DNA from 2 places in the Citrobacter sp. C1 genome. Region 2 is predicted to be linked to the other one. Evidence: predicted binding sites of a transcription regulator. Region 2 holds the regulator's gene; the other holds the start of a gene.
What was found. Region 2 encodes ArgR, which controls arginine synthesis, uptake and breakdown. Its sites were predicted from a motif close to ANTGAATAAAAATACANT; they were not measured.

Region 1: a site for ArgR is predicted at 6,876-6,893, ahead of argC (N-acetyl-gamma-glutamyl-phosphate reductase). Genes of this name have one in related genera too.

Annotation. Positions count from the first base shown of each region.
Region 1 is NZ_CP115035.1:4,777,656-4,793,522, reverse strand. It holds gene IB214_RS22905 (AraC family transcriptional regulator) at 1-647, opposite strand, end outside; gene IB214_RS22900 (phosphoethanolamine transferase CptA) at 799-2,532, opposite strand; gene ppc (phosphoenolpyruvate carboxylase) at 2,745-5,396, opposite strand; gene argE (acetylornithine deacetylase) at 5,677-6,828, opposite strand; gene argC (N-acetyl-gamma-glutamyl-phosphate reductase) at 6,984-7,988, shown strand; gene argB (acetylglutamate kinase) at 7,996-8,772, shown strand; gene argH (argininosuccinate lyase) at 8,880-10,253, shown strand; gene oxyR (DNA-binding transcriptional regulator OxyR) at 10,546-11,463, shown strand; gene sthA (Si-specific NAD(P)(+) transhydrogenase) at 11,446-12,846, opposite strand; gene fabR (HTH-type transcriptional repressor FabR) at 13,038-13,673, shown strand; gene IB214_RS22855 (YijD family membrane protein) at 13,689-14,048, shown strand; gene trmA (tRNA (uridine(54)-C5)-methyltransferase TrmA) at 14,095-15,195, opposite strand; cobalamin riboswitch at 15,311-15,507, shown strand; gene btuB (TonB-dependent vitamin B12 receptor BtuB) at 15,572-15,867, shown strand, end outside.
Region 2 is NZ_CP115035.1:449,601-465,467, forward strand. It holds gene tldD (metalloprotease TldD) at 1-1,033, shown strand, start outside; gene aaeR (HTH-type transcriptional activator AaeR) at 1,127-2,056, opposite strand; gene aaeX (p-hydroxybenzoic acid efflux pump operon protein AaeX) at 2,241-2,444, shown strand; gene aaeA (p-hydroxybenzoic acid efflux pump subunit AaeA) at 2,452-3,384, shown strand; gene aaeB (p-hydroxybenzoic acid efflux pump subunit AaeB) at 3,390-5,357, shown strand; gene IB214_RS02270 (hypothetical protein) at 5,475-5,753, shown strand; gene yhcN-B (DUF1471 family stress response protein YhcN-B) at 5,812-6,078, opposite strand; gene argR (transcriptional regulator ArgR) at 6,453-6,923, opposite strand; gene mdh (malate dehydrogenase) at 7,360-8,295, shown strand; gene degS (outer membrane-stress sensor serine endopeptidase DegS) at 8,472-9,539, opposite strand; gene degQ (serine endoprotease DegQ) at 9,629-10,996, opposite strand; gene zapG (Z-ring associated protein ZapG) at 11,165-11,563, opposite strand; gene zapE (cell division protein ZapE) at 11,756-12,883, shown strand; gene rplM (50S ribosomal protein L13) at 13,102-13,530, shown strand; gene rpsI (30S ribosomal protein S9) at 13,546-13,938, shown strand; gene sspA (stringent starvation protein SspA) at 14,253-14,891, shown strand; gene sspB (ClpXP protease specificity-enhancing factor) at 14,897-15,400, shown strand; gene dcuC (anaerobic C4-dicarboxylate transporter DcuC) at 15,447-15,867, opposite strand, start outside.

The DNA of each region.
Region 1 (15,867 bases), 710 kb from region 2:
TCGTTAAAACCAATCGCCCCGGTTTTCTGAAACAGGTGTGAGAGGTAATTCGGTGAAATGTAGAATGCCTGGGCGACGGATTCGCGGGTCAGCGGCGAGGCGTAGCGTTCGTCGATATAGTCGCGAATAGCGTCGAAAAGCGCCTGACTACGCGACGCGGTCTGGATCTGGCTGCCCAGCAGATCGCGACAGTGGCTTAACAGACTGGCGACGATCAGCCTGGCCGTTTGTTGCTCCTGTGGCTGCATCTGCATCTCATGTAGCGTTTGCAGCAGGAAGGAGCCAATACGCGGTCCGCGCCGCGCAACGTGTTGTTTGGCGAGGTTTTGACATTGTTTTCCATCCCACTGAACGATGCTGAAACCTAACTGCTGTTTGCCGAACAGGATGCTGAGCGTGGTGACCGGCGTGTGCCACTGCGGGAGATTCCAGCCACCTGCCGGGACGTACAGCACATCACCAGAGGTAAGTTTGTTTCCGATGCTGACATCAGCAAACTCGCCTTCCAGTACAATTTCCAGACGGGGAAAATCAACCTGATAGGCTAATTCCGGCATTGAACCGTTGGTGCTGGCGAAACACACCTGCCGCAGCGGGAGGGGACCGTTAATCAGGCGGGAGAGAAGGTGGCTGACGTCGTGATACATGTGAATCCCTTGCTGGCAACTGACAGGGCCACAGTAACGTTGAAAGCAACCGCCCTCAAGTGATTATTGCCGGATGGCGGCTAATGCCTTATCCGGCCTACAAGTCATTGCGAGCTGTAGGTCGGATAAGCGTAGCGCATCCGGCAGCCTGTTATTGATTACCGATTTGATCGCCGTAAGGCAGAGTATCGTAATCAATCAGGGCGTTTTTCTTGTACGGATTACCAATCCAGCGGGTTGTCTCTTTGAACTGCGGGTTGGTAATGGCACGTGTCGGGTCGAATCCATCGTAGGTAAAGCCCGCTAAATCAGACCAGGTATGAATAAGTTCAGAGCTGCTGTACTTACGATCGACATCTTGTGAGAAGTCACGCGGGTGTGCAGCCTGCCATTTTTCAGACGTCCATAGCAGGAACGGCACCGTGTACATATGACGCGTTGGGTTGTCTTCATTACGCCCCTGCGTTTTATGCGGCGGCGTGTCATACACCTCTTCGCCATGGTCGGAGAAGTAGAGCAGGAAGCCGTTCGGATCGGTGGCTTTGTAGTCGTTAATCAGGCTGGCAATGATGTGGTCGTTATACACATTAGCGCTGTCGTAATCGTTATAGGCTTCCAGCTCATCGTTGCTCAGGCCTGCAGGAACGTGGTCGATATTGTTGTCGAATTTCCCCTGACCATCCGGATAGCGGAATTTGTACTTAATATGTGTTCCCAGCAGATGAACGATGATGAATTTTTTCGGCGCCGGATCGGCCAGCACTTCTTTAAACGGTGCCAGCACGTTGCTGTCATATTCGCGCGCACTTTGCGTTCGCTGCTGGTTCATATAGAACTGCTTATCTGTCTGCTTGGAAAATACGGCCAGCATAGTGTTACGCGCGGTCATGGTTTGCTGGTTAGTGATCCAGAAGGTCTTATACCCCGCCTGCTTCATCATGTTCATCAGCGACGGCTGCGTCAGATATAAATCCGGGTTCTTCTCGTTAGCAAAGGTCAGCGCCTGCTGCAGGATTTCAATAGTGTAAGGACGAGAGGTCACAACATTATTGAATACGGTCAGGTTAGGATCGGATTTGTGCAGCGCGTCCAGTTCCGGCGTGGTTTTACGCGGATAGCCGTACAGGCTCATGCGCCCACGCTGAGTTGACTCACCAATCACCAGCACCAGCGTGCGCGGAGCATCGCCAGAGTTGTCTTTAAAGTGCGCCAGTGGCGGTAGCGCATTGTTCTCATTCAGCAGACTGTTCAATGAGGTTAGTTGTTGACGATACTGATAATAGCCAGAAATAAACTGCCACGGTGCGGCGGGCTCCATACGAGCAGCAAGACCGTTCAGCGTTTGCTCGAAAGGTTTATGCTTAATAAATGTATTGACGGTCATCGGGTGCAGAATCAAGCCGTATAACAGCGCAAACGACACCAGATAACGCCAGGGGGAGGGAATATGAACCGGGCGCAGGCGCGTCCACAGCAGAATCGCCACGGCGGTATAGGCCAGCGCGATGAAGACAATTTTAAGGCTGAAATACTGACTTAAGTATTCGCTGGCTTCGTTGGCATTAGTCTCAAACATCACGTACAGCACGCTCTGTGAGAACTCCTGCCCGTAAATGACGTAATAACTCAGTGCGGCGAGCGACGCGGCCCACAGCACGACGCCAATGACGGCGGCAATAATACGGATACGATTAGGGAATAAGAATATCGGGATCAACCATAGCGAACTAAATAATAATGAGTCACGTAATCCGGTCGATCCGCTATAACCGCTAAAATAAATAATGGCCTGCAGTAATGAAGAAAAAAACCAAAAATAGAGAAGTGCCCAACCTAGGGCTTTCCAGCTAAACGGGGGTTTAGTCTGGAGTTGTAAGGATTGCATAGTGTGAGCCTGTCATTAATCGTGTCGCCAAGAGTAGCGGCTAAATCTTAAGGAGATCTGAAGCGTCGCGACGTTAAGATCGCGTTTCGTTGATGATTCATTCATAAAATAAATGAATCAAGGCAAGAATATATTTGAAATGAAACGGTTATGACAAGCGTTTTTGAGGTCACCCCCGCGCAATTGTACGAGGGTGACAGGGGGGGGCTTACTTAACCGGTATTACGCATACCCGCTGCGACACCGGCGATGGTGACCATCAGCGCTTGTTCAACGCGCGGATCGGGGGCTTCACCTTGTTCTTCTGCCAGACGCGAACGGTGTAACAGTTCAGCCTGTAGCACGTTCAACGGATCGGTATAAATATTTCTTAACTGAATTGACTCGGCAATCCACGGCAGGTCGGCCATCAAATGTGAGTCGTTGGCGATTGCCAGTACCACGTTGATGTCGGCTTCCAGACGGTGGCGCAGTTCTTCACCTAACGGCCACAGCTCTTTTTTGACCAGACGCTGATCGTAGTATTCTGCCAGCCACAGGTCCGCTTTCGAGAACACCATTTCCAGCATGCCAAGGCGCGTGGAGAAGAATGGCCAGTCGCGGCACATCGCTTCAAGTTCGCTCTGTTTACCGTCTTCAACCACTTTTTGCAGTGCGGTACCTGCGCCCAGCCAGGCCGGGAGCATCAGGCGGTTTTGTGTCCAGGCGAAGATCCATGGAATGGCACGCAAAGACTCTACCCCACCGGTCGGACGGCGCTTAGCTGGACGTGAGCCGAGCGGTAATTTACCCAGTTCCTGCTCGGGAGTTGCTGAGCGGAAGTAAGGTACAAAGTCTTTGTTCTCACGCACGTAGCCACGGTACAGCTTGCAGGAGATATCTGACAGCTCATCCATAATATGGCACCAGCTGTCTTTCGGTTCCGGCGGTGGTAGCAGGTTGGCTTCCAGGATCGCGGCGGTGTACAGAGACAGGCTGCTGATGGTCACTTCCGGCAGACCGTATTTGAAGCGGATCATCTCACCCTGCTCAGTGACGCGCAGTCCGCCTTTCAGGCTGCCAGGTGGTTGTGAGAGCAGTGCCGCATGGGCCGGAGCGCCGCCGCGGCCGATTGAACCCCCCCGGCCGTGGAACAACGTCAGTTCAATGCCGGCTTTTTCGCAGGTTTTGATCAACGCATCTTGCGCCTGATATTGCGCCCAGGACGCCGCCATCACGCCTGCGTCTTTTGCGGAATCAGAGTAGCCAATCATGACCATCTGCTTGCCCTGAATCAGACCGCGGTACCAGTCGATATTCAACAACTGAGTCATTACATCGTCAGCATTGTTGAGGTCGTCCAGCGTTTCAAACAGCGGCGCTACCGGCATGGTAAAACCAATGCCAGCTTCTTTCAGCAGCAGGTGAACGGCCAGCACATCCGACGGTGTTTTTGCCATCGAGATCACGTAGGCAGCAATAGAACCATGAGGTGCTTCGGCAATCACCCGACAGGTATCGAGGACTTCGCGGGTATCGTTACTCGGTTCCCAGCTGCGCGGCAGCAGTGGACGTTTGGAGTTCAGTTCTCGGATCAGGAAGGCCTGTTTGTCTGCTTCTGACCAGCTTTCGTAGTCGCCAATGCCCAGGTAACGGGTCAGTTCGCCCAGCGCTTCGGTATGACGGGTGCTTTCCTGACGAATATCGATACGCACCAGCGGGACGCCAAAACATTTCACTCGGCGCAAGGTATCGAGCAGTTCGCCATTGGCGATGATGCCCATACCGCAGGCTTGCAGTGATTGATAACACGCGTACAGCGGTTCCCATAGCTGCTCGTTTTGTGTCAGCAGACCTGCAGGTTTCGGCAATTTTTCGCCTTTCAGACGCGCTTCCAGCCAGGCCTGGGTCGTCATCAGACGCGAACGGAGCATTTTCATCAGATGGCGATAAGGTTCTGCCGCGCCTTCTTCACCCACCAGCGCTAATAGCTCAGGCGTGGCTTCGACCATCGACAGTTCAGAAACCAGAAACTGGATGTCTTTCAGGAACAGATCGGTCGCTTTCCAGCGGCTGAGCAGCAGCACGTGGCGGGTGATATCTGCCGTTACGTTCGGGTTACCGTCACGGTCACCGCCCATCCACGAGGTGAATCGGACCGGGACAAAATCGACGGGCAGCTTGTAGTTCAGATGCGCTTCCAGCTGTTCATTCAGTTCACGCAGATAGTTCGGTACACCTTCCCACAGGCTATTTTCAACCACGGCGAAGCCCCATTTGGCTTCATCAACCGGGCTGGGACGCAGTTTACGGATTTCATCCGTGTGCCATGATTGGGCGATTAGCTGGCGCAGGCGACGCATCAACTGGTGGCGTTCGTAATCGACGATGTCTTTGTTATCAAGCTGCTTGAGGCATGCGTTAACCTCACCCATTTTATGAATCAACGTACGTCGGGTGATTTCGGTTGGGTGTGCGGTCAGGACCAGCTCCAGAGAGAGCGATTCCACGGCTTTTTTGATTGTCGCTTCATCGAGGTTAGGCTGGTCTTTCAGTTTACGCAGGGTACGGGCAATCACTTCCGGGTTGCTGGCAGCTTCGCCTTTTGGCGAAATGCTGTGGTACTGTTCGGCGGTATTGGCCAGGTTCAGGAACTGACTAAACGCACGGGCAACTGGCAGCAGCTCGTCGTTAGACAGATTCTGCAGCGTAGTGAGCAGTTCCTGACGGTTCGCTTCATTGCCAGCGCGGGATGATTTAGACAGCTTACGGATTGTTTCTACGCGATCGAGAATGTTCTCTCCCAGCGCATCCTTGATGGTTTCTCCCAGCACTTTGCCGAGCATACTGACATTACTACGCAACGCGGAATATTGTTCGTTCATATGATCCCAGACACCCCATCTGTTTTGAATATGTCCTGTATCTTTCGCGTCCCAGCGGCAATGGCTGCAACGCGAAATCTTTCGGACTTAACTTTTTAGTCGTCTTTTATAAAGCCACGTAAAACACCTGACGTCAATTGCTGCGAAATCGGTTCAGCAAACGAAAAAATGGCGGGAATTTACGTTATTTAATTCACATCGCGTCAAATAAGCGTTGCTTATGCAAATGTTAAAAGAATCGCCTTGCTTACCACTAAAGGATTAGCAAGGCGACGTTCGGTTAATGCCAGCAAAAATGATGCACAACCTGGGTAATTAATTCGCGGGTTGGCTTAATGAAGCGTGTTTCCAGATATTCATCTGGTTGATGTGCCTGATTAATGGAACCTGGTCCCAGTACTAGCGTCGGGCACAGCGTCTGGATAAACGGTGCTTCTGTGCAGTAGTTCACCACATCGGTTTTCTCGCCGAGCAGTTTTTCCACCACCTCGACCAGTTGGTGATCCGGCGGGCATTCGTAACCTGGGATCGGCGGGTGCAGCTCGGAAACCGTCAGTCGGCCAGGCCAGCGTTCGCTCACCGGGGCCAGCGCGTCCGTCAGTAAGCCATTCAGGTCGCTTAACGTCATTCCCGGCAACGGGCGGATATCCATGTGCAGTTCGCAGCAGGCGCAAATACGGTTGGAGGCATCGCCACCATGCATGCTGCCGAGGTTCAGCGTCGGGTAAGGCACGGTGAATGAATCGTGGTGATAGCGTGCTTTCAGCGAGTCGCGCAACTGCATAATATGGCCGATGGCATCGTGCATCAGTTCAATGGCGTTCACGCCGCGCGCTGGATCGCTGGAATGGCCAGACTGGCCGAGTACGCGTACCGCCGTGGAAATATGGCCTTTGTGTGCGCGAATTGGCTGCAGGGATGTTGGCTCACCGATGATCGCGCAATCCGGGCGAATCGCCGTATTTTCAGAGAAGTAGCGTGCGCCCGCCATACTGGTCTCTTCATCGGCGGTGGCCAGGATGTAGAGCGGCTTTTTCAGCTGTTTCACATCGACATCACGCAGTGCATCGAGAATAAACGCGAAGAAACCTTTCATATCCGCCGTACCCAGTCCGTAGAGCTTGTTGTCATGTTCGGTCAGGGTGAACGGATCGCGCGTCCAACGTCCGTCGTCAAACGGTACGGTGTCGGTATGACCGGCGAGCAGCAGGCCGCCTGCACCGGTGCCTGTACTTGCCAGCATATTGAATTTATTACGGGTGCCGGGAACCGGTTGTACCTCAACGCTGAAGCCTAAATCTTTGAACCAATCCGCCAGCAGAGTGATTAAACCTGCATTACTTTGATCGAGCGCTTCTTCGGTGGCGCTGATCGATGGTGTGGCAATCAGAGCGCGGTAAATCTCGATAAATGGCGGTAAATTGTTTTTCATTGTTGACACACCTCGGGTCATGATAGTATCAATATTCATGCAGTATTTGTGAATAAAAATACAATAATGTTGAGCGAAATAAAACCCACCAAGTGAAAGGTGAGGTGATAAAGGCTTATACCTGGCAACCGAATATAAGAAGGTGAACAGCCCCGATGTTGAATACGCTGATTGTGGGCGCCAGTGGCTATGCTGGTGCAGAGCTTGTGACCTATGTAAATCGCCATCCTGATATGAACATAACCGCTTTGACTGTCTCAGCGCAAAGCAATGATGCAGGAAAATTAATCTCTGATTTACATCCGCAGTTAAAGGGCATTGTTGATTTGCCGTTGCAACCCATGTCGGATATCCGCGAGTTTAGCGCAGGGGTAGACGTTGTGTTTCTGGCGACGGCCCATGAGGTTAGTCATGACCTGGCGCCACAGTTTCTGGAAGCGGGCTGCGTGGTGTTTGACCTCTCTGGTGCATTCCGTGTTAACGACGGCGCCTTCTATGAAAAGTATTATGGCTTTACTCATCAGCATCCTGAGCTGCTGGAGCAAGCGGTCTACGGGCTGGCGGAGTGGAGTGCAAGCAAACTAAAAGACGCGAATCTGATTGCTGTACCGGGTTGCTATCCCACGGCGGCGCAGTTGTCGCTTAAGCCTCTGATTGATGCCAATCTGCTTGATCTCAGCCAGTGGCCGGTAATTAACGCCACCAGTGGTGTGAGTGGAGCAGGACGTAAAGCTGCCATCTCGAACAGCTTCTGTGAAGTGAGTCTGCAACCGTATGGTGTATTTACCCACCGCCATCAGCCGGAGATCGCCACACATTTGGGGGTGGACGTGATTTTCACTCCGCATCTGGGAAACTTCCCGCGCGGCATTTTGGAAACCATCACCTGTCGTTTGAAGCCGGGCGTGACCCATGCGCAGGTGGCGCAAGCACTGCAGCAGGCCTATGGTGATAAACCGCTGGTTCGTCTGTATGACAACGGTGTCCCGGCCCTGAAAAATGTGGTGGGTTTACCGTTCTGCGATATCGGTTTTGCCGTTCAGGGCGAGCACCTGATTGTGGTGGCAACCGAAGACAATTTATTGAAAGGCGCTGCCGCACAGGCGATGCAGTGCGCAAATATCCGTTTCGGCTTTGCTGAAACGCAGTCTCTTCTTTAAGGGTGCAATGATGAATCCATTAATTATCAAGCTGGGCGGCGTTTTACTGGATAGCGAAGAGGCGCTGGAGCGTTTGTTTACCGCTCTGGTCAATTATCGCGAGTCGCACCAGCGTCCGCTGGTCATTGTGCACGGTGGCGGCTGCGTGGTTGACGAGCTGATGAAAGGGCTCAACTTGCCGGTGACAAAGAAAAATGGTCTGCGCGTGACGCCAGCCGACCAGATCGACATCATTACCGGTGCCCTAGCCGGAACGGCGAATAAAACGCTGCTGGCGTGGGCGAAGAAACACCATATTGACGCTGTTGGTCTGTACCTTGGCGATGGTGACAGCGTAAAAGTGACCCAGCTCGATGTAGCGTTAGGTCATGTTGGACTGGCACAGCCTGGTTCTCCTAAGCTGATTAACACGCTACTGGAAAACGGTTTTCTACCGGTCGTCAGCTCGATAGGCGTCACGGAAGAAGGGCAACTGATGAACGTCAATGCCGATCAGGCTGCGACGGCGCTGGCGGCAACGCTGGGTGCGGATCTGATCCTGTTGTCTGACGTCAGCGGTATTCTGGATGGTAAAGGCCAGCGGATTGCCGAAATGACCGCAGCCAAAGCAGAACAGCTGATTGAGCAGGGTATTATCACCGATGGCATGATTGTGAAGGTGAACGCGGCGCTGGACGCGGCACGTACGCTGGGACGTCCAGTGGATATCGCTTCCTGGCGTCATGCCGAACAACTCCCGGCGCTGTTTAACGGCACGCCGATCGGTACGCGTATTCTGGCTTAACTATTACTGTGCCGGATGGCAGCGTCGCCTTATCCGGCCTGCATGGGTTTTGTAGGCCCGGTAAGCGTAGCGCCACCGGGAAAAATATCATATTAAGGAAATTCGTTATGGCACTTTGGGGTGGGCGTTTTACACAGGCAGCAGATCAGCGGTTCAAACAGTTCAACGACTCTTTGCGCTTCGACTACCGCTTGGCCGAGCAGGATATCGTCGGCTCTGTGGCCTGGTCCAAAGCGCTGGTCACGGTCGGTGTGTTGACTGCTGATGAACAATGTCAATTGGAAGAGGCGTTGAATACTCTGCTGGAAGAAGTACGCCTCGACCCGCAACAGATCCTGCAAAGCGATGCGGAAGATATTCACAGTTGGGTAGAAGGCAAGCTCATCGATAAAGTCGGGCCGTTGGGTAAAAAACTGCATACCGGGCGTAGCCGTAATGACCAGGTAGCAACCGATCTTAAACTGTGGTGCAAAGACACGGTGCTTGAATTGTTGTCTGCTAACCGTCAGTTGCAAAGCGCGCTGGTGGTGACAGCAGAGAATAATCAGGATGCCGTCATGCCGGGTTATACCCACCTGCAGCGTGCCCAGCCGGTGACGTTTGCTCATTGGTGTCTGGCCTATGTTGAAATGCTGGCGCGTGATGAGAGCCGTCTGCAGGATACACTCAAGCGTCTGGATGTCAGCCCGTTAGGCTGCGGTGCACTGGCGGGTACTGCCTATGAAATCGATCGCGAGCAATTGGCTGGCTGGCTGGGTTTCGCCTCGGCGACCCGCAATAGTCTGGATAGCGTATCCGATCGTGACCATGTTCTGGAGCTCCTCTCAGATGCCTCTATCGGTATGGTTCACCTGTCACGCTTTGCTGAAGATCTGATTTTCTTTAATACCGGGGAAGCTGGTTTTGTGGAACTGTCCGATCGCGTAACCTCCGGTTCATCATTAATGCCGCAGAAGAAAAATCCGGACGCATTAGAGCTGATTCGTGGCAAATGTGGCCGCGTGCAAGGTGCGTTGACTGGCATGATGATGACGCTGAAAGGACTGCCGCTGGCGTATAACAAGGATATGCAGGAAGACAAAGAAGGGCTGTTCGATGCACTCGATACCTGGCTGGACTGCCTGCATATGGCGGCGCTGGTGCTGGACGGTATTCAGGTAAAACGCCCACGTTGCCAGGAAGCCGCGCAGCAGGGCTATGCCAACGCTACGGAGCTGGCCGATTATCTAGTGGCGAGAGGCGTCCCGTTCCGTGAAGCACACCATATCGTGGGTGAAACGGTAGTTGAGGCGATTCGTCAGGGCAAACCGCTGGAAGCACTGTCACTGGCTGATTTGCAAAAATTCAGCGCCGTGATTGGCGATGACGTGTACCCGATCCTCTCGCTACAGTCGTGCCTCGATAAGCGTGTGGCGAAAGGGGGCGTTTCACCGCAGCAGGTAGCGCAGGCGATCGACTACGCGAAGGCGCGCCTGGCGTAACGTGTGTTTTGCCCGATGGCGGTAAACGCCCTCGCGTCACCATCCGGCAAATGGTTATCTGAGCCTGGCATCAAGCCGGGCTTTTTTATGCAAAAAAAAGCGGACCAGAGGTCCGCAAACGTTCACGTTGGCTTTAGTTATTTCGAGTATGAGAACGGACAGTAGCTTCAAGGGTTAAAGGGGTACCGTTCCGTTTCTGTGGTGCATTATTAAACAGAATGCTTGATAGGGATAATCGTTCGTTGCTATGCTACCTATCGCTACGAACTATCGTGGCAATGGAGGATGAATAATGAATATTCGTGATCTTGAATACCTGGTAGCACTTGCCGAACACCGTCACTTCCGACGAGCGGCAGACTCCTGTCACGTCAGCCAGCCAACGCTGAGTGGGCAAATCCGCAAACTCGAAGATGAGCTTGGCGTTATGCTGCTGGAGCGGACGAGTCGTAAAGTGCTGTTCACTCAAGCGGGTTTACTGCTGGTGGATCAGGCGCGCACCGTGTTGCGCGAGGTCAAAGTGCTCAAGGAGATGGCAAGCCAACAGGGTGAGACAATGTCTGGCCCGCTACATATTGGTTTGATCCCAACGGTAGGACCTTACCTGCTGCCGCATATTATTCCTATGTTGCACCAGACCTTCCCGAAACTGGAAATGTACCTGCATGAGGCGCAAACGCATCAGCTGCTGGCGCAACTGGACAGCGGTAAACTCGACTGTGTGATTTTGGCGCTGGTGAAAGAGAGTGAAGCGTTTATCGAGGTACCGCTGTTTGATGAGCCGATGATGCTGGCGATCTATGAAGATCACCCATGGGCAAATCGCGACCGCGTACCGATGTCCGATCTGGCAGGTGAAAAACTGTTGATGCTCGAAGATGGTCACTGTTTGCGTGACCAGGCGATGGGCTTTTGTTTTGAAGCCGGTGCTGATGAAGACACCCATTTCCGGGCAACCAGTCTGGAAACGTTGCGTAACATGGTGGCAGCAGGCAGCGGGATTACTTTACTGCCCGCGCTGGCTGTCCCACCGGAGCGTAAGCGTGATGGTGTGGTCTATGTGCCGTGCATTAAACCAGAACCGCGTCGTACCATTGGTCTGGTGTACCGTCCGGGTTCGCCGCTGCGCAGCCGTTATGAACAGCTGGCAGAGGCCATCCGTGGTGCAATGGATGGCCATTTCGACAACACGTTAAAACAGGCGGTTTAAGCCGTTCAGTGCAGCTACCCGATAGGCTTCCGCCATGGTTGGGTAGTTAAAGGTGGTGTTAACGAAGTACTCGATGGTGTTACCACCACCTTTTTGCTCCATTATTGCCTGACCGATATGAATAATTTCGGCAGCGCGTTCGCCAAAGCAGTGGATCCCTAAAATCTCTTTGGTCTCCCGATGGAACAGAATCTTCAATGTTCCGACACTCATCCCGACGATTTGTGCGCGTGCCAGATGTTTAAACTGGGCGCGGCCAACCTCGTAAGGGACTTTCATTGACGTCAGTTGCTGTTCAGTTTTACCGACGGAGCTGATTTCGGGAATGGTGTAAATGCCTGTCGGAATATCTTCGATCAAGTGCGCGGTGGCCTCACCCTTGACCAGCGCCTGGGCGGCGATACGGCCTTGATCGTAGGCTGCGGAAGCAAGGCTCGGATAACCGATCACATCCCCTACGGCATACACATGCGGCAGCGCCGTCTGGTACATGCTGTTCACTTTTAGCTGGCCGCGGCTGTCCGTCTTCAGGCCAATATTCTCCAGCGCTAATGAATCGGTGTTACCGGTACGACCGTTGGCGTACAGCAGGCAGTCGGCTTTTAGTTTCTTTCCGGATTTCAGGTGCATGATGACGCCATCATCGCAGCCTTCAATTTTCTCGTATTCTTCGTTATGGCGAATCACCACGCCGCTGTTCCAGAAGTGATAAGACAGCGAGTCGGACATCTCCTGATCAAGAAACGCCAGCAGACGGTCACGGGTATTGATCAAATCAACTTTGACGTCCATTCCCCGGAAGATCGACGCATATTCACAGCCAATGACGCCCGCGCCATAGATCAGAACGTGGCGAGGTTCATGGTGCAGGCTGAGTATAGAATCACTGTCGTAAACGCGCGGATGAGAAAAATCGACATCATTTGGGTGGTAGGGACGCGAACCGCAGGCAATAACAAATTTATCTGCCGTGAGCGTTTCCACCGTACCGTCATGGCACTCCAGAGCGAGGGTGTGTTCGTCAACAAAACGGGCATTCCCCTGCAAAATTTCACAGTGGTTTCGCTCGTAAAATCCTTGCCGCATACGCGTTTGCTGATTAATGACGTTATCGGCATGGTTAAGAATATCGGCAAAAGAAGAGCGAAGAAGCCGGGAATGGTCGCTGTAGAGTGGGTTCTGATTGAATTCAATGATACGGCTGACGGCGTGGCGGAGTGCTTTAGATGGGATGGTGCCCCAGTGGGTACAACCACCGCCGACGTTATGATAGCGCTCAATAACGGCGACGCGCGCGCCTTGCTTAACCAGACCCATTGCAGCGCCTTCGCCGCCGGGGCCGGAACCTATTACTATTGCATCGTAATCGTAGGAATGTGACATGGTCAGGCTTACCTGTTCTTATACATAAAAGCAACAGAATAGTAACATCGTTGTCGGGATAACCCAATTATCGTTGTGCTTTTTTGCGAAGTCGAAGCACAAACTGCGCGTAAACAATCATTCACAAAGCCATGCCAACCGCCTAATCTCTGGTATAGTGCCAGCAAGGTATAAGGAAGGATTCAGACATCGTGATGGGCGTTAGAGCGCAACAAAAAGAAAAAACCCGGCGTTCGCTGGTTGAGGCCGCATTTAGTCAATTGAGTGCAGAGCGCAGTTTTGCCAGCCTCAGTTTACGTGAAGTTGCTCGTGAAGCGGGCATTGCGCCAACCTCATTTTATCGCCATTTTCGCGATGTGGATGAGCTCGGCCTGACGATGGTGGATGAGAGCGGCCTGATGCTACGCCAGTTGATGCGCCAGGCGCGTCAGCGTATCGCCAAGGGCGGCAGTGTGATCCGCACCTCGGTCTCAACATTTATGGAGTTCATCGGCAACAATCCCAACGCCTTCCGTTTATTATTGCGCGAGCGGTCTGGTACCTCCGCGGCGTTTCGTGCCGCCGTGGCTCGCGAAATTCAGCATTTCATTGCGGAACTTGCGGACTATCTGGAACTCGAAAACCATATGCCTCGTGCGTTTACTGAAGCACAAGCCGAAGCCATGGTGACGATTGTTTTCAGTGCGGGGGCAGAAGCGCTGGATGTTGGCGCCGAACAGCGTCGACAACTGGAAGAGCGGCTGGTATTGCAACTGCGCATGATCGCCAAAGGCGCATTTTACTGGTATCGCCGTGAACAAGAGAAGATGACGCATCACTCCGAGTAACGAGAAGGACGAGCAATGAAACAGTCAGGTCAAGATAAAGGTACGCTGCTGCTGGCGCTGGTTGCTGGCTTATCGATCAATGGTACATTTGCGGCGCTGTTTAGCTCCATTGTGCCATTCTCTGTATTCCCGATTATTTCGCTGGTGCTGACGGTTTACTGCCTGCATCAACGTTACCAGAATCGCACAATGCCTGTGGGGCTGCCGGGTCTGGCTGCGGCCTGTTTTATTCTTGGCGTTCTGTTGTACAGCACCGTGGTGCGCGCGGAATACCCGGATATCGGCTCGAACTTCTTCCCAGCGGTCCTGTCAGTGATTCTGGTGTTCTGGATCGGCTTTAAGGTGCGTAACCGTAAGCAAGAAATTGCGGAATAGTATTTGTAGGCCGGGGGTATCTTTGCTTTCCCGGCCTACAAAAAAATCACTTCGCGGTCAGTAATACTCCGCACTCCATGTGGTGCGTGTACGGGAACTGATCGAACAGCGCCAGACGTGACACATTGTGCGTCTGGCTCAACGTTTCCAGGTTCTTACACAGTGTCTCCGGGTTGCAGGAGATGTACAGAATACGCGGATACGCCTGCACCATCTTCTCTGTTTCGCTGTCCAGGCCGCTGCGCGGTGGATCAACAAAAATGGTTTCACACTGGTAACTCTTCAGGTCGACGCCCTGTAAACGGTTGAACTCGCGCACCCCATTCATCGCCTGAGTAAACTCTTCTGCAGCCATACGAATAATTTGCACGTTATCAATATGGTTAGCCGCAATATTGTACTGCGCGGCAGCCACGGACGGTTTAGCGATTTCAGTGGCCAGTACGCGGTTGAAGTTCTGCGCCAGCGCTAACGAGAAGTTGCCATTGCCACAGTACAATTCAAGCAGGTCGCCCTGCGAATCTTTGGTGACATCAATCGCCCATTCCAGCATCTGAATGTTCATGGCGGCATTCGGCTGCGTGAAGCTGTTCTCAACCTGGCGGTAGATAATCTCTTTACCCGCAACCGGCAAACGTTCATCGATGTAATCTTGATCCAACGCGATTTTGGTTTTGGTCGCCCGGCCAATCAGATGCACATTCAGGTTTTGCGCGCGTAGCGCATCCCGCAGTGCTTCGGCTTCCTGACGCCATTCGTCATCTAACTTTTTATGGTACAGCATGGATACCACCGCCTGATTGCTCATGGTGGTGAGGTAATCAATCTGGAACAATTTATGACGCAGGATGTGATTGTGACGAACGCCGTCAATCATGGCTGTCATCAGCGTGTTGATGAGTTCGCTGGCTGCCGGAAAGCTGTCGACGCGAATACGGCTTTTGGTCTGGCTTTCAAACATGATGTGATACAGGTCGTCACCGTCATGCCACAGGCGGAATTCAGCGCGCATGCGGTAATGACTGACCGGCGAGCGAAACACTTCCGGAGCCTGATCAGTAAATGGCGTCATTAAGCTCTGTAAACGAGCCACTTTATCGGCTAGCTGCGCGTCATACTGTTCTGTCGGGAGGTGTTCGGGGGTCATGATGCGTCCTGAAAAATAAAAGTACGCGGGGATTGTAGGGATTGCTCAGTAGATGTCCAGTTATTGATGATTTCTAATATTGTGATACGCAGTCTGGACAGTCGGTAATAACAAACTGTAGCATCCGCGTTCCGGTCCTGTGAGTTAAAAGGGAATCCAGTGTAAATCTGGAGCTGACGCGCAGCGGTAAGGAAAGGTGAAATGAGAGCGTAAGCAGACACTGCCTTTGGGTGGGAAGTCTTCATTTCTTTTTATTCGCTATATTGAATAACCTTCCAAGCCCGAAGACCTGCCGGCTAACGTCGCATCTGGTTTTCATCATCGCGTACTATCGGTGGGACCTGCGGCATCCTTCTTATATTGTGGATGCTTTACAATGATCAAAAAATCATTGCTGCTGACGGCACTTTCCGTCGCGGCATTTTCTGGTTGGGCGCAGGATGCTAGCCCGGATACTCTCGTCGTTACGGCTAACCGTTTTCAGCAACCCCTTAGTGCAGTGCTTGCTCCCATCACCGTTGTTACGCGCCAGGAAATCGATCGCTGGCAATCTACCTCTGTGAATGACGTTCTTCGCCGCCTGCCGGGTGTCGATATCGCGCAATACGGTGGTATGGGACAAAATTCGTCTATTTCTATTCGTGGGACCAACGCCAGTCATGTACTGGTGCT
Region 2 (15,867 bases):
GCGTCGCGTTGATAAGGTCGCGCGTGCCGCCGACAAACGTGTGCAGGAAGTGACCGCTAGCTTGACCGGCGTTTATGAGCTGATTCTGGTTGCGGCGACTGACGGTACGTTGGCGGCTGATGTTCGTCCTCTGGTGCGCCTGTCCGTTAGCGTGCAGGTTGAAGATGACGGTAAGCGTGAACGTGGCGCTAGCGGCGGTGGTGGTCGTTTTGGCTATGACTATTTCCTCGCCTCCCTTGACGGCGAAGTCCGTGCCGATGCATGGGCGAAAGAAGCCGTGCGCATGGCGCTGGTGAATCTCTCCGCGGTAGCCGCGCCAGCAGGCGCACTGCCGGTCGTGCTGGGTGCAGGCTGGCCGGGCGTGCTGCTGCACGAAGCGGTCGGTCATGGCCTTGAAGGTGACTTCAATCGTCGTGGGACATCAGTCTTTAGCGGCCACATGGGTGAGCTGGTGGCATCTGAGCTGTGCACCATCGTGGATGACGGCACGATGGCGGATCGCCGTGGTTCAGTGGCTATTGATGATGAAGGTACGCCAGGCCAGTACAATGTCCTGATTGAAAACGGTATTCTGAAAGGCTATATGCAGGACAAGCTGAACGCGCGTCTGATGGGTGTAGCGCCGACCGGTAACGGACGTCGTGAATCTTACGCTCATTTGCCAATGCCGCGCATGACCAATACCTATATGCTGCCGGGTAAATCTACGCCGCAGGAAATTATTGAGTCCGTTGAATACGGTATTTATGCTCCGAACTTCGGCGGCGGTCAGGTGGACATCACGTCCGGGAAGTTTGTGTTCTCAACGTCTGAAGCGTATCTGATTGAAAACGGTAAAGTGACCAAGCCGGTGAAAGGTGCGACGCTGATCGGCTCCGGCATCGAAGCGATGCAGCAGGTTTCGATGGTGGGTAATGACCTTAAACTGGATAACGGCGTCGGCGTTTGCGGTAAAGAAGGGCAGAGTCTGCCAGTGGGCGTGGGTCAGCCGACGTTGAAGGTAGATAGCCTTACCGTAGGCGGTACCGCGTAACTGTACATGCCGGATGGCAACGCTTCGCGTTTTATCCGGCCTACATATCTGCACCGACCGTAGGCCCGGTAAGCGAAGCGCCACCGGGCATTTTTATTTATCTTTACCCCTGCCGTACATCCCCTGAAACAACTGCGCCACATCGACAAAATAATCTGTGAGAGAGTTAATCACGACCTGCACCTTGAGCGGCAGCTTGTCTTTTTCCGTATACAGCGCGTAAACCGGACGCGGATCTGACTGGTAGCGGGGCAGCAGGATCTCCAATTCACCACGATTGATCTCATTGATCACCCACATCAGTGGGACATAGGCAATCCCCGCGCCTGCGGCCAGCCAACGCACCAGCGTCATGGGATCGTTGGTTACGAAGCGTCCCTGCGGGATCAGTCGGGTTGAAATCCCTTCCGGGGCAATAAGCTCAAATTCATTATCTGGACGCACGCTGTATTCCAGCCATGAATGGTTGCTGAGATCGGCGGGTTTTTCCGGGATGCCAAACTGGGCGAGATAGCTTTTAGCGGCACAGACCACCATTGGCATCGTCCCCAGACGACGTGAAAAAAGACTGGAGTCCTGGAGAGCGCCCACACGGATAACCACGTCCAGACCGTCAGCAATTAAGTCCGGGGCCGGGATGCCGGTGACCAGATTGACCGCCAGTCCGGGGTACTCTTTCAGCATTTTCGCGGTCAGTCCGGCGAGGACATTTTGTGCCATGGTTGAAGAACAGCCGATCCGCAGTGTACCGATCGGCGTGTTGTTAAACGCATAGAGCTGCTCATGAACGTCCTGCACTTCGTGCAGCATGCGACGGCAGCCCTGATAATAAATTTTTCCGGCCTCGGTCAACCCAATGCTGCGTGTACTGCGGTTTAGCAGCTTAACCTGCAGTTCATCTTCCAGTTTTGATACCGTCTGGCTTATTGATGAAACGCTCATTTGCAGTTGTCTGGCAGCGGCGGTGAAGGAGCCAAACTCGACGACTTTGGCGAACACCGACATACGTTTTAATCGTTCCATTGTTCACTCTGGCTTAAAAGTGATTTAGATCACATAATATAGATAACAGCATAACAGTTACGTTAATATATTATTATTCAAATAACAGCTATGTCGCTCTCGCCTGGCTCATCCTTGCCCTTCTCTGCGGTGACATACGCTCAATAAACGATCGCCTGCACTCTCTTAAGCTACCAAGGTCAACATGAGTCTGTTTCCCGTTATCGTGGTGTTTGGTCTTTCCTTCCCACCGATTTTTTTCGAGTTACTTTTGTCACTGGCGATTTTCTGGCTGGTGCGCCGGGTGCTGGTTCCAACTGGCATCTATGATTTTGTCTGGCATCCGGCCCTGTTTAACACCGCGCTGTATTGCTGTCTGTTCTATCTAATAACGCGCCTGTTCGTTTGAGGTTGAAGTGAAAACACTAACAAGAAAACTCTCCCGTACGGCCATGACTCTCGTACTGGTCATTCTGGCTTTTATCGCTATTTTCCGCGCATGGGTCTATTACACCGAGTCGCCGTGGACGCGTGATGCGCGTTTTAGTGCTGAGGTTGTTGCTATCGCCCCGGACGTCGCGGGCCTGATTACTCACGTTAACGTGCATGATAACCAGCTGGTGAAAAAGGATCAGGTCCTGTTCACCATCGACCAACCGCGCTATAAAAAAGCCCTCGAACAAGCCGAAGCGGACGTCGCCTATTATCAGGTCCTGGCGCAGGAAAAACGCCAGGAAGCGGGGCGTCGTAACCGTCTTGGCGTTCAGGCCATGTCCCGCGAAGAGATTGACCAGTCGAATAACGTGCTGCAAACCGTATTACATCAGCTGGCGAAGGCGCAGGCGACCCGCGATCTGGCAAAACTCGATCTTGAACGTACGGTTATCCGTGCGCCAGCCGACGGCTGGGTGACGAACCTTAACGTCTATTCCGGTGAGTTTATTACCCGTGGTTCGACGGCGGTGGCGCTGGTCAAACAGCACTCTTTCTACGTGCTGGCGTATATGGAAGAGACCAAGCTGGAAGGTGTGCGTCCGGGTTACCGCGCTGAAATTACGCCGCTTGGCAGCAACAAGGTTTTGAAAGGTACCGTTGATAGCGTGGCGGCGGGCGTGACGAATGCCAGCAGTACGCAGGATGCGAAAGGCATGGCGACCATTGACTCCAACCTTGAATGGGTGCGACTGGCTCAGCGTGTGCCAGTGCGCGTCCGTCTTGATGACCAGCAGGGAACGCTGTGGCCAGCCGGGACCACGGCGACGGTGGTCATTACCGGGAAGCAGGATCGCGATGCCAGCCAGGAGTCCTTCTTCCGTAAAATGGCGCACCGTCTGCGCGAGTTTGGTTAATTGCGATGGGCATTTTCTCCATTGCCAATCAGCATATCCGCTTTGCGTTAAAACTGGCATGCGCCATTGTGCTGGCGCTGTTCGTTGGCTTTCATTTTCAGCTTGAGACCCCGCGCTGGGCGGTGTTGACCGCAGCGATTGTGGCAGCAGGCCCCGCTTTTGCGGCGGGCGGAGAACCTTATTCGGGTGCGATCCGCTATCGTGGGATGCTGCGTATTATCGGGACGTTTATCGGCTGTATTGCGGCACTGGTAATTATCATCAGCATGATCCGTGCGCCGCTGCTGATGATCCTCGTGTGCTGTGTCTGGGCCGGTTTTTGTACCTGGATCTCTTCGCTGGTGAAGATCGAGAACTCCTATGCCTGGGGGCTTTCGGGTTATACGGCGCTGATTATCGTCATTACTATCCAGGCTGAGCCTCTGCTGACACCGCAATTTGCCCTCGAGCGCTGCAGCGAGATTGTGATCGGTATTGTCTGCGCAATTGTTGCTGATCTGCTCTTTTCTCCCCGCTCGGTGAAACAAGAAATTGACGTTGAACTGGACAGCCTTCTGGTGGCGCAGTATCGGCTTATGCAACTGTGTATTAAGCATGGTGACAGTGAAGAAGTGGACAAAGCCTGGGGCGATTTAGTTCGTCGGACTGCGGCGCTGGAAGGCATGCGCAGTGACCTGAATATGGAGTCCTCACGCTGGGGGCGCGCCAACCGCAGGCTCAAAGCGCTGAATACGCTGTCACTGACGTTGATTACCCAATCCTGTGAAACCTATCTTATCCAGAACACGCGTCCGGAACTGATTACGGATACCTTCCGTGAGCTGTTCGATACGCCGGTGGAAACCGTGCAGGATGTGCATAAACAACTGAAGCGCATGCGCCGGGTGATGGTCTGGACCGGCGAGCGCGAAACGCCGGTGACCCTTTATAGTTGGGCCAGTGCGGCAACCCGTTACCTGCTGCTGAAACGTGGGGTGGTTAGCAACACGAAAATCAGCGCTACGGAAGAAGAGATCCTGCAGGGTGAGCCGGTGGTGAAAGTGGAATCCGCCGAACGCCACCATGCGATGGTCAACTTCTGGCGCACCACGCTGTCCTGCGTGCTGGGCACCTTGTTCTGGCTGTGGACTGGCTGGACGTCAGGTAGCGGCGCAATGGTGATGATTGCGGTGGTGACCTCACTGGCGATGCGTTTACCCAACCCGCGGATGGTGGCAATCGACTTTATTTACGGCACGCTGGCGGCGTTACCGCTGGGTGCGCTCTACTTTCTGGTTATCATCCCCAATACGCAGCAAAGTATGTTGTTACTGTGCCTGAGCCTGGCAGTGCTGGGGTTCTTTCTGGGCATCGAGGTTCAGAAGCGACGTCTGGGCTCAATGGGCGCGCTGGCCAGTACCATTAACATCATCGTGCTGGATAACCCGATGACCTTCCACTTTAGTCAGTTCCTCGACAGTGCGCTTGGGCAGATTGTCGGATGCGTGTTGGCGTTTCTGGTGATCTTACTGGTGCGTGATAACTCGCGTGACAGAACCGGTCGTGTGCTGCTTAATCAGTTCGTGTCGGCGGCGGTTTCAGCGATGACCACCAATGTGGTTCGCCGCAAAGAAAACCATCTCCCGGCGCTTTACCAGCAGCTCTTTTTGCTGATGAACAAATTCCCCGGTGACCTGGCGAAGTTTCGTCTGGCGCTGACGATGATCATCGCACACCAGCGTCTGCGCGATGCACCAGTACCGGTAAATGAGGATTTATCCGCCTTTCACCGTCAGCTGCGACGTACTGCCGATCACATCATATCCGCAGGGAACGACGACAAACGCCGACGCTACTTTAGCCAATTGCTGGAGGAGCTGGATGTCTATCAGGAGAAGTTAACCCTCTGGCAAGCGCCGCCTCAGGTGACGGAGCCGGTGAAGCGACTCACCGGTATGCTCCACAAATACCAGCATGCACTGACCAGCAGTTAAGACTGATAAACCGACGCCAGAAGCGTCGGTTTTTTTATGGCTATACTTACCTGATGTGTGGGAATCCCTGCATAGAGAGAGCCTGTAGAGCGACTGGCGTTGGGATGGTAGCTATAGATGAACATCTATACATTTGATTTTGACGAGATTGAAGAACAGGGTGATTTCTACCGCGAGTTTACGCGGGCATTCGGCCTTGCTCGGGAAAAGGTAAGCGATCTCGATTCGCTGTGGGAGGTGGTGATGGGCGACGTTCTACCTCTGCCGCTGGAGATTGAGTTTGTCCATTTACCGGACAAACAACGCCGACGCTACGGAGCGCTGATTTTGCTGTTTGATGAAGCAGAAGAAGAGCTGGAAGGGCAATTACGCTTTAACGTCCGTCATTCAATGTAAGGCATAAAAAAGCCCCCGACAGGCGGGGGCAAGTCGTCTCGGACCAGACGACGAGGGTTTATTTGTACAGTTCAGCGGTTGCGTGCCAATGCGCGCCTTCACGCAGTTCGGTCACGCGGTAGCTGCTGGCGCCTGCTTTTTCAGCTTTGGCGACGATTTCCTGACGCATATCCATCGGTGAGCTGCCAATCTGAGAAACAGAGATGGTACCCATGGATTGCAAATTCTGTGCTTCTTGTGTGTTCACCTGATTAACCGCCGCACTGGCGCCAAAAGAGAGAACGGAAAGAAGGCTTAAGGTTGCAACAGTCGTTTTGATTTTCATGATATTTACCTCGTCGAATTCTTTTATTGGGGTCTTCGTTTCGTGACCCTCATCACAAAATCAAGTATACACTAATCACTCGATAAATTAATACCACGCTAATGGTTTCTGCTGTAATTAAGTGTTAAGAAATGTGGTTTTAATAACTTATTGGAATTAAAAACGCATAATTGAACTCATTATTTTAAAAAATACAGTAAATTCATGGTGATAGTTAATTTCGCAATTTGTGCGTTTATAATTCGAGGTATTCACTGTGTGAATGTTTTTGGGTAGTGAAACGCACTATTTGTTAAATGGCAGGCAGAGGAAAAGAGTGGTCAGGAGTCAGAAAGAAAGGTTTTTCCCCGCCACGTGATGCGACGGGGAGGGGATCACAGTTCTTGTTCGAACAGTTCCAGAATAGCTTCGTACAGATCTTTTACCGAGAACCCCATCGCCGGAGTGGTGAAGATAGTATCGTCGCCCGCAATAGTGCCGAGGATACCTTCTGCTTTACCCAGTGAATCCAGCATACGTGCGATCAACTGTGCGGCGCCTGGGCTGGTATGAATGACCACCACGGCATCGTTGTAATCAATGTCCAGCACCAGATTTTTCAGTGGGCTGGAGGTTGTCGGTACCCCCAACTCTGCCGGAAGGCAGTACACCATTTCCATTTTGGCATTGCGGGTACGCACGGCGCCAAACTTGGTCAGCATGCGTGAAACCTTGGACTGGTTGATATTATCAAAGCCCTGATCCTGCAATGCGAGGACGATTTCGCCCTGAGAGCTGAATTTCTCTTCCTTGAGAAGCGCTTTAAACGCCTTTACTAATTCTTCTTGTTTTGCCGAGCTTCGCATAAGTCACCCGTAATATGGCGGTAGAAACAACATTATTGTGCATACAGATGAATTTTTATGCAAACGGTCTGCCTCATTCAAGGCTGAAATAATGTTATGAAAGAGCGGAATTTTATCAAATTTCGTTATCAAGAAACATGCCTATGTCACGGCATGCAAATAAGCTTAAAAGTAAATCAATTGTTATCAAATTGATGTTGTTTTGGGAGGGCAGTTAGGTATATTGTCAGCACCTGTTGGAAAGTTGCTCTACTGTGCGAGTCGTATTGAATTACGTAACTTAGCTTTTAATTTACGTAAGTTAAATGCATAAAAGCCAAATTTGCGCAACTACGCATTCTTGACGCGTGGTTGTTGTGTTCATCGGATTTGTGAATTATGGTCGCCGCCGCGGAGCAACAGACACTTTGCTTATCAATATAATAAGGAGTTTAGGATGAAAGTTGCAGTCCTCGGCGCTGCTGGTGGAATCGGTCAGGCGCTAGCATTACTGTTAAAAACCCAACTGCCTTCAGGTTCAGAACTCTCCCTGTACGACATCGCTCCAGTAACGCCTGGTGTGGCCGTTGATTTGAGCCATATCCCTACTGCTGTGAAAATCAAAGGTTTCAGCGGCGAAGATGCGACCCCGGCACTGGAAGGTGCTGACGTAGTACTGATCTCAGCAGGCGTCGCGCGTAAACCGGGTATGGACCGTTCCGACCTGTTTAACGTCAACGCAGGTATCGTGAAGAATCTGGTTCAGCAGGTTGCGACCACCTGCCCGAAAGCATGCATCGGTATCATCACTAACCCGGTGAACACCACCGTTGCAATCGCTGCAGAAGTGCTGAAAAAAGCAGGCGTTTACGACAAGAACAAACTGTTTGGCGTGACCACGCTGGACATCATCCGCTCCAACACCTTTGTGGCGGAACTGAAAGGCAAGCAGCCGACCGACGTTGAAGTTCCGGTTATCGGCGGACACTCTGGCGTGACTATTCTGCCACTGCTGTCACAGATCCCTGGCGTAAGCTTCACCGAGCAAGAAGCTGCTGAGCTGACCAAACGTATCCAGAATGCGGGTACTGAAGTCGTCGAGGCTAAAGCCGGTGGCGGTTCCGCAACCCTGTCTATGGGCCAGGCCGCAGCACGTTTCGGTCTGTCGCTGGTTCGCGCACTGAACGGCGAAAAAGGCGTGGTGGAATGTGCATACGTTGAAGGTGACGGCCAGTACGCTCGCTTCTTCTCTCAGCCGCTGCTGCTGGGCAAAAACGGCGTAGAAGAGCGTCAGTCTATCGGCAAACTGAGCGCGTTTGAACAGAGCTCGCTGGAAGGCATGCTGGACACGCTGAAGAAAGATATCACCCTGGGCGAAGAGTTCGTTAAGTAACGCGACAAGGGGCCGGATGCAAATACCTTATCCGGCCTACGGTCAGCGTGTATTTGTAGGCCTGATAAGCGTAGCGCCATCAGGCATTACGTGCTAAGTCCCTACGATATCGCCTAATAAAAACCGGAGCTAATTCAAATTGCTCCGGTTTTTTATGGTAAGTGGGAGACGTGATGTTAATTGGTGGCCGGGTATTCCTGAATGGTGACCTGCAGCGTTAACTGTTTATCATCACGCATCACGACGACGGAGATCACTGAGCCTGGGCGAATTTCCGCTACCTGATCCATGGTCTCCAGCGCAGAGACGGCCGGTTTATTATTGACCGAGATAATCAGATCGTTAACCTGAATGCCTGCTTGTGCCGCCGGGCCATCCGGGGAGACTTCGTTAACCACAATCCCCTGAATTTGATCCATTCCGCCGCCCTGCGCGTGCAGTGGCGCAATCTCGCGACCGCTAATCCCGATATACCCGCGAATGACGCGACCATCACGAATCAGCTTATCCATAATCTTGGTTGCTAACTGGAACGGAATAGCAAAGCCGATCCCTTCCGGCGTTTCGCCATCGTTGCTCTTATCAAACGACAGGGTGTTAATGCCCATCAGCTCACCCAGCGAGTTGACCAGCGCACCGCCGGAGTTGCCGTGGTTGATAGAGGCGTCTGTTTGCAGAAAGTTTTGCCGTCCCGTGGGGTTCAGGCCAATACGACCGGTGGCGCTGATGATCCCCTGAGTAATGGTTTGCCCGAGGTTGTACGGGTTCCCGATAGCAAGAACGACGTCGCCAATGTGCGGTATCCGTTTGTTGTTGATAGGGATTGTGGGCAGCCCACCAGAGGCGTTGATTTTCAGCACCGCCAGGTCAGTCAGGGTATCGGAGCCGACCAGCAGCGCTTCAAACACGCGTCCATCCTGCAGAGCGACGATGATTTGGTCGGCATCATTAATCACGTGTTTGTTGGTGATGATATAGCCGCGCTGATCCATGATAACGCCGGAGCCGAGCGTGCGGATCTCGAGCTGGTTGTGCGTCGTGCTGTTCATACTGCGGTTATACACGTTAACAACGGCGGGGGCGGCACGGCGAACCGCCGGGTTATAGCTGGCAGGCGTTTCATCAGCACTGTCAAACTGGGGTGCTGTAAGCGTATTAATTTTGCGCAGAGAGGGCATCGCGGCCAGCAGAATGGCGCCGACGATTAAACCAATCGCGACCGAACGTAAAAGCTTCACAAACATGATAGCGGCGTCATTAAAAAGGGGAACGGCAGCAGCATATCACGAGTTTACCGGACATCACACGGTGGGCTGATGTCCGGTCTACCAGCTTAACGCAGGAGCAGATAAATATTCTCGTTACCGCGTACCACCTGCAACGCGATGATCGACGGTTTCGCTTCCAGCACCTTGCGCATTTCGGCAATGGAGTTCACGCGATCGCGGTTTACACCGATGATAACGTCATCTTTGTGCAGACCGGCTTGCGCGGCTGGGCTGCTTTTTTCGACGTTATCAATCTTGATGCCTTTAGTGCCGTCTTTTAACTGACCGTCGCTAAGCGTTGCACCTTGTAATGCTGGGGCGATCATTTCCGCACTGGCGGACGACGACGTGCTGGTATCCAGTGTGACTTCCACCTCCAGTGGCTTACCGTTACGTAGCAGACCCAGTTTAACCTTGGTGCCCGGTTCAGTGGTGGCAATACGCGAACGTAACTCGGCAAAACTGTTCAGCGGCTTGCCGTTGAGGCTGGTAATGACGTCACCGGATTTCACGCCCGCCTTCGCGGAGCCAGAGTTCGGCAGCACTTCGCTAACAAACGCGCCGCGCTGTACATCCAGCTTGAACGCTTTGGCGATGTCGGCGGTCATTTCCGTCCCTTTAATACCCAACAGGCCGCGTTTGATTTCGCCAAACTGCATTAACTGCTGCGCCAGCGTGCGCGCCATGTTGCTGGGAATGGCAAAGCCAATGCCGATACTGCCGCCGCCCGGTGCCAGAATGGCGGTGTTAATACCGATCAATTCACCATTCAGATTAAGCAGCGCGCCACCGGAGTTACCCCGGTTAATGGACGCATCGGTCTGAATAAAGTTTTCCAGACCTTCCAGATTCAGGCCGCTGCGACCCAATGCCGAGACGATGCCGGAGGTTGCCGTTTGCCCCAGCCCGAACGGGTTACCGACGGCGACGGCAAAATCACCCACGCGGAGTTTGTCGGAGTCGGCGATGGCAATTTGTGTCAGGTTGCTAGGGTGCTGGATTTGCAGCAGGGCGATATCGCTCTGATCGTCGCTACCAATCAGCTTGGCGTCAAACTCGCGACCGTCGTTGAGCTGGATACTGATCTTCTGTGCCTGATTAATAACGTGGTTATTGGTTAGCACGTAGCCTTTGGCGGCGTCGATGATGACTCCTGAACCCAGGCCTTCGAACGGTTGTGACGGCTGATCGGGTAGGTCATCGCCAAAAAATTTTTTGAATTCTTCCGGGACTTTCTGCCCCTGCGCGGCGGTACCTTCGACCCTCACGCTCACGACCGCAGGTAACACTTTCTCCAGCATTGGTGCGAGGCTGGGGAGTGCGGCTTGACCGGGAACCTGGCCGGGTATCGACGCAATGGCCTGAAACGGCGCCGAGAGAGTTAACCCGACACTTAACGCTAATGCACTCAACAGCTGGGTTTGTTTTTTCATTGATCCTGCTCTCGTACCTTGAGTAAACGGAAGATGATTCAAAACAGTTTGATGTTATTGAATTTTCGGTTTGGTCACAATGCGGCTAACGACTAAATAATAGCTGGGACGGGAAGAGAAGCGGAGGGCGCAATTGCTGCGCCCAATAAATTTCTTAACGATGTGCAGTTAGTCGCGCTTTGCGCCACTACGCAGCAGGCCGGAGGCCCCTTCGGAATAGTCGCGTGGCATCTGAACCGGTGCCTGATCGTTGCCTGCTTCAGACTCTGCCAGACGGTTACGGAACGGGTTGGATTCTGGCGACATACCCGGCAGCAGGTTGCTGGAACTTTTTGCCATATGTTGGTAGATCTGACGATAGTCGTCGGCCATGTTATCCAGTAGCTCAGCGCTGCGGGCAAAGTGGCTTACCAGCTCTTCACGATACTCTTCCAGCTCAGCTTTGTTTTTTTCCAGTTCGTACTGCAATGCCTGCTGTTGGCGTAATTTACGATTACCAAAACGCATGGCTACGGCACCAATAATGATACCGACGACTAACCCAATTAGCGCATATTCCCAGGTCATGAACATCTCCCGTTGTCTTGTGTTTCCGTAGGGTGTTGGCTTTAGGCTCCATGCCTGCGCCTGATTATGCCACTATAACCGCTAATCCCGTAGAAGTGGAATCCCGACTTTATATCGCGTAGTGTAGAACGGCCTTTTTTTCGTCAACCGTGAGCGACGGCACATCGATTCTCAAGGAATAACAATAACATCATGCAAAGCTTTTCCCCGACATCGCGTTACCTGCAGGCCCTCAACGACGGCAGTCATCAACCCGACAACGTACAGCAAGAGGCAGTGAATCGACTGGATATTATTTTCCAGGAACTGACTGCCCCAGCCCGTCCTGCGTTGCAGGAAAGTGGGCTGATTGCTCGCTTTAGCAAATTTTTGGGTAAACGTGAACCGACGGAGAGCACGCCGGTGCGTGGTCTGTATATGTGGGGGGGCGTGGGGCGCGGGAAAACCTGGCTGATGGACCTTTTCTACCATAGCCTGCCGGGCACGCGTAAACAGCGTTTGCACTTTCACCGCTTTATGCTGCGCGTACATGAAGAGTTGACCGCCCTGCAAGGGCAAAGCGACCCGCTGGACGTGATTGCCGACCGCTTTAAGGCAGAAACCGACGTGCTGTGCTTTGATGAGTTTTTTGTCTCGGATATCACCGATGCGATGCTACTCGGTGGATTAATGAAAGCGCTGTTCGCCCGCGGCATCACGCTCGTGGCGACATCCAATATTCCGCCTGATGACCTGTACCGCAATGGTCTGCAACGTGCCCGCTTTCTTCCGGCGATTGAGGCTATTAAACAGTACTGCGACATCATGAATGTGGATGCCGGAGTTGATTACCGTCTGCGTACGTTAACCCAGGCGCATTTATGGTTATCGCCGCTGAATGATGAAACCCAACGGCAGATGGATAAGCTGTGGCTGGCGTTAGCGGGAAGCAAAAGTGAACATGCGCCGACGCTTGAGATAAATCATCGCCCGATGCAGACACTGGCCGTCGAAAACCAAACGCTGGCCGTCTCGTTTACTACCCTGTGCGTCGATGCCCGCAGTCAGCACGACTATATTGCGCTATCGCGCCTGTTTCACACTGTGTTGCTCTCTGACGTCCCAGTGATGACGTCGTTGATGGAGAGCGAAGCACGCCGCTTTATCGCGCTGGTAGATGAGTTCTACGAACGCCACGTCAAGCTGGTGGTGAGTGCGGCAGTTCCTTTATATGAGATCTACCGGGGAGAGCGCCTAAAGTTTGAATTCCAGCGCTGTTTGTCGCGTTTGCAGGAGATGCAAAGCGAAGAGTATCTGAAGCGCGAACATTTAGCCGGTTAAACCCATCGCAAATCACATAAAGGGGTCGATCTTTGACCCTGACTTCTCTATAATCTTGCGACCCCACGTTACGAGAGAGTTTTTTTCCCAAAACTTTCTATGTGCCGGCATAGGCTATTCGAAGGGGTAGGTTTGCTGGACAATGTCGTGTGAACCTCAACTGACAAAACGTTTGGGTGTTCACCAACGTGTAACTAATTTATTTGGGTAAGCTTTTAATGAAAACTTTTACAGCTAAACCAGAAACCGTAAAACGCGACTGGTATGTTGTTGACGCGACCGGTAAAACTCTGGGCCGTCTGGCTTCCGAACTGGCTCTGCGCCTGCGCGGTAAGCACAAAGCGGAATACACTCCGCACGTAGATACCGGTGATTACATCATCGTTCTGAACGCTGACAAAGTTGCGGTAACTGGCAACAAGCGTACTGACAAAATGTACTACCGTCACAGTGGCTACGTCGGTGGTCTTAAAGAAGCGACCTTTGAAGAGATGATTGCTCGCCATCCTGAGCGTGTGATTGAAATCGCGGTTAAAGGCATGCTGCCAAAAGGCCCGCTGGGTCGTGCAATGTACCGTAAACTGAAAGTTTACGCGGGCAATGAGCACAACCACGCGGCACAGCAACCGCAAGTTCTTGACATCTAATCGGGATTATAGGCAATGGCTGAAAATCAATACTACGGCACTGGTCGCCGCAAAAGTTCTGCAGCTCGCGTTTTCATCAAACCGGGCAGTGGTAAAATCGTTATCAATCAACGTTCTCTGGAACAGTACTTCGGTCGTGAAACTGCCCGCATGGTAGTTCGTCAGCCGCTGGAACTGGTCGACATGATTGGTAAACTGGACCTGTACATCACCGTTAAAGGTGGTGGTATTTCTGGTCAAGCTGGTGCGATCCGTCACGGTATCACCCGCGCACTGATGGAATATGACGAGTCACTGCGTGGCGAACTGCGTAAAGCAGGCTTCGTTACTCGTGATGCTCGTGAAGTTGAACGTAAGAAAGTCGGCCTGCGTAAAGCACGTCGTCGTCCTCAGTTCTCCAAGCGTTAATTGGTTTCTGCTTCGGCAGATTGCAATTTGCGAAAAAACCCGCCTCGGCGGGTTTTTTTATGGATTTTTACCCGCGAATAAGCACGGTAATCTGCTGATTGCCACCTCTTTTTTCCCATTTCCAGAATCGACTCACCACAAAGGTCACAAAATCTGGTAAACTATCATCCAATTTTCTGCCCAAATGTGCGGTATTGTTCATTTTTTGTTTGTATTTTGAACAGCAATGGCTTTCCGAATCTGGGTGACATCACTTCTGGCTGGCCACCTGGTGGCTGGTAGCAGTAAAATTCTTAATATACCTGGAGGTTTTCATGGCTGTCGCTGCCAACAAACGTTCGGTAATGACGCTGTTTTCTGGTCCTACTGACATCTATAGCCATCAGGTCCGCATTGTACTGGCGGAGAAAGGTGTTAGTTTCGAGATTGAGCATGTGGAGAAAGACAATCCACCTCAGGATCTGATCGACCTCAACCCGAATCAGAGCGTACCGACACTGGTGGATCGTGAGCTGACCCTATGGGAATCTCGCATCATTATGGAATACCTGGATGAGCGTTTCCCGCATCCGCCGCTGATGCCGGTTTACCCGGTTGCGCGTGGTGAAAGCCGCCTGTACATGCAGCGTATTGAAAAAGACTGGTATACGCTGATGAACGTCATCGTAAACGGTTCTGCTTCTGAAGCGGACGTCGCACGTAAGCGACTGCGCGAAGAGCTGCTGGCAATTGCGCCAGTGTTTAGTCAGAAACCGTATTTCCTGAGCGATGAGTTCAGCCTGGTAGACTGCTACCTGGCGCCGCTGCTGTGGCGTTTACCGCAGCTGGGTATTGAATTCAGTGGTGCTGGTTCGAAAGAGCTGAAAGGGTATATGACCCGCGTATTTGAACGTGACTCTTTCCTGGCTTCTCTGACTGAGCCTGAACGTGAAATGCGTCTGGGCCGGGGTTAATCTGTATGGATTTGCCACAGCTATCACCGCGCCGTCCGTATCTGCTGCGCGCATTCTATGAGTGGTTGTTAGACAACCAGCTCACGCCGCACCTGGTGGTGGATGTGACGCTTCCGGATGTGCAGGTTCCTATGGAATATGCGCGTGACGGGCAAATTGTTCTGAATATTGCTCCACGTGCAGTGGGCAACCTGGAACTGGCAAACGACGAAGTGCGTTTTAACGCGCGCTTTGGCGGTATACCGCGTCAGGTTTCCGTGCCGCTGGCTGCTGTTCTGGCTATCTATGCCCGTGAAAACGGTGCAGGTACCATGTTCGAGCCAGAAGCGGCCTACGACGAAGATGTCGCCAGCTTAAATGATGACGACAACGACACGTCCGGCTTTGAAAGCGAAACGGTCATGTCCGTCATTGATGGCGATAAGCCCGATCACGGTGATGACAACGACCCGGATGATACGCCGCCACCTCCGCGTGGTGGGCGTCCGGCGCTACGCGTAGTGAAGTAAAATCAAACAGGCCCTTGCGGGCCTGTTTTGCTTTCTGTGCCAGCCATCAATAAAACAGCACAATCGTGGCTATCATATTCACCACAAATCCTACCGCCATTGGGATCGCCGTGCGTTTAACCACCTCAAAAGGCGATACACCCGCAATACCGGAAGTTACTACAATGACCGCAGTAATGGGTGAAACCGCGCGGGCCAGGGTAGTGGCAAAGTGCATTGGCATAATCATTACCACCGCCGGAATATGCAGCCCTGCGGCGATGTCCGGGATCAGGCTGGCGAAAGACATAAACGGCGCGTTACCGGAACCCATGACAATGGCGCAGGCGGCGATGACCACCGCCATGATGATCATCACGCCGATACCGCCAAGCCCGGAATGTTCCGCCCCCCTAATCACCGCGTCGACAGTGCCGATGGTGGTTAAGCCTTTGGCAAAGATCTCACCGGCGACAACCAGCGTAACG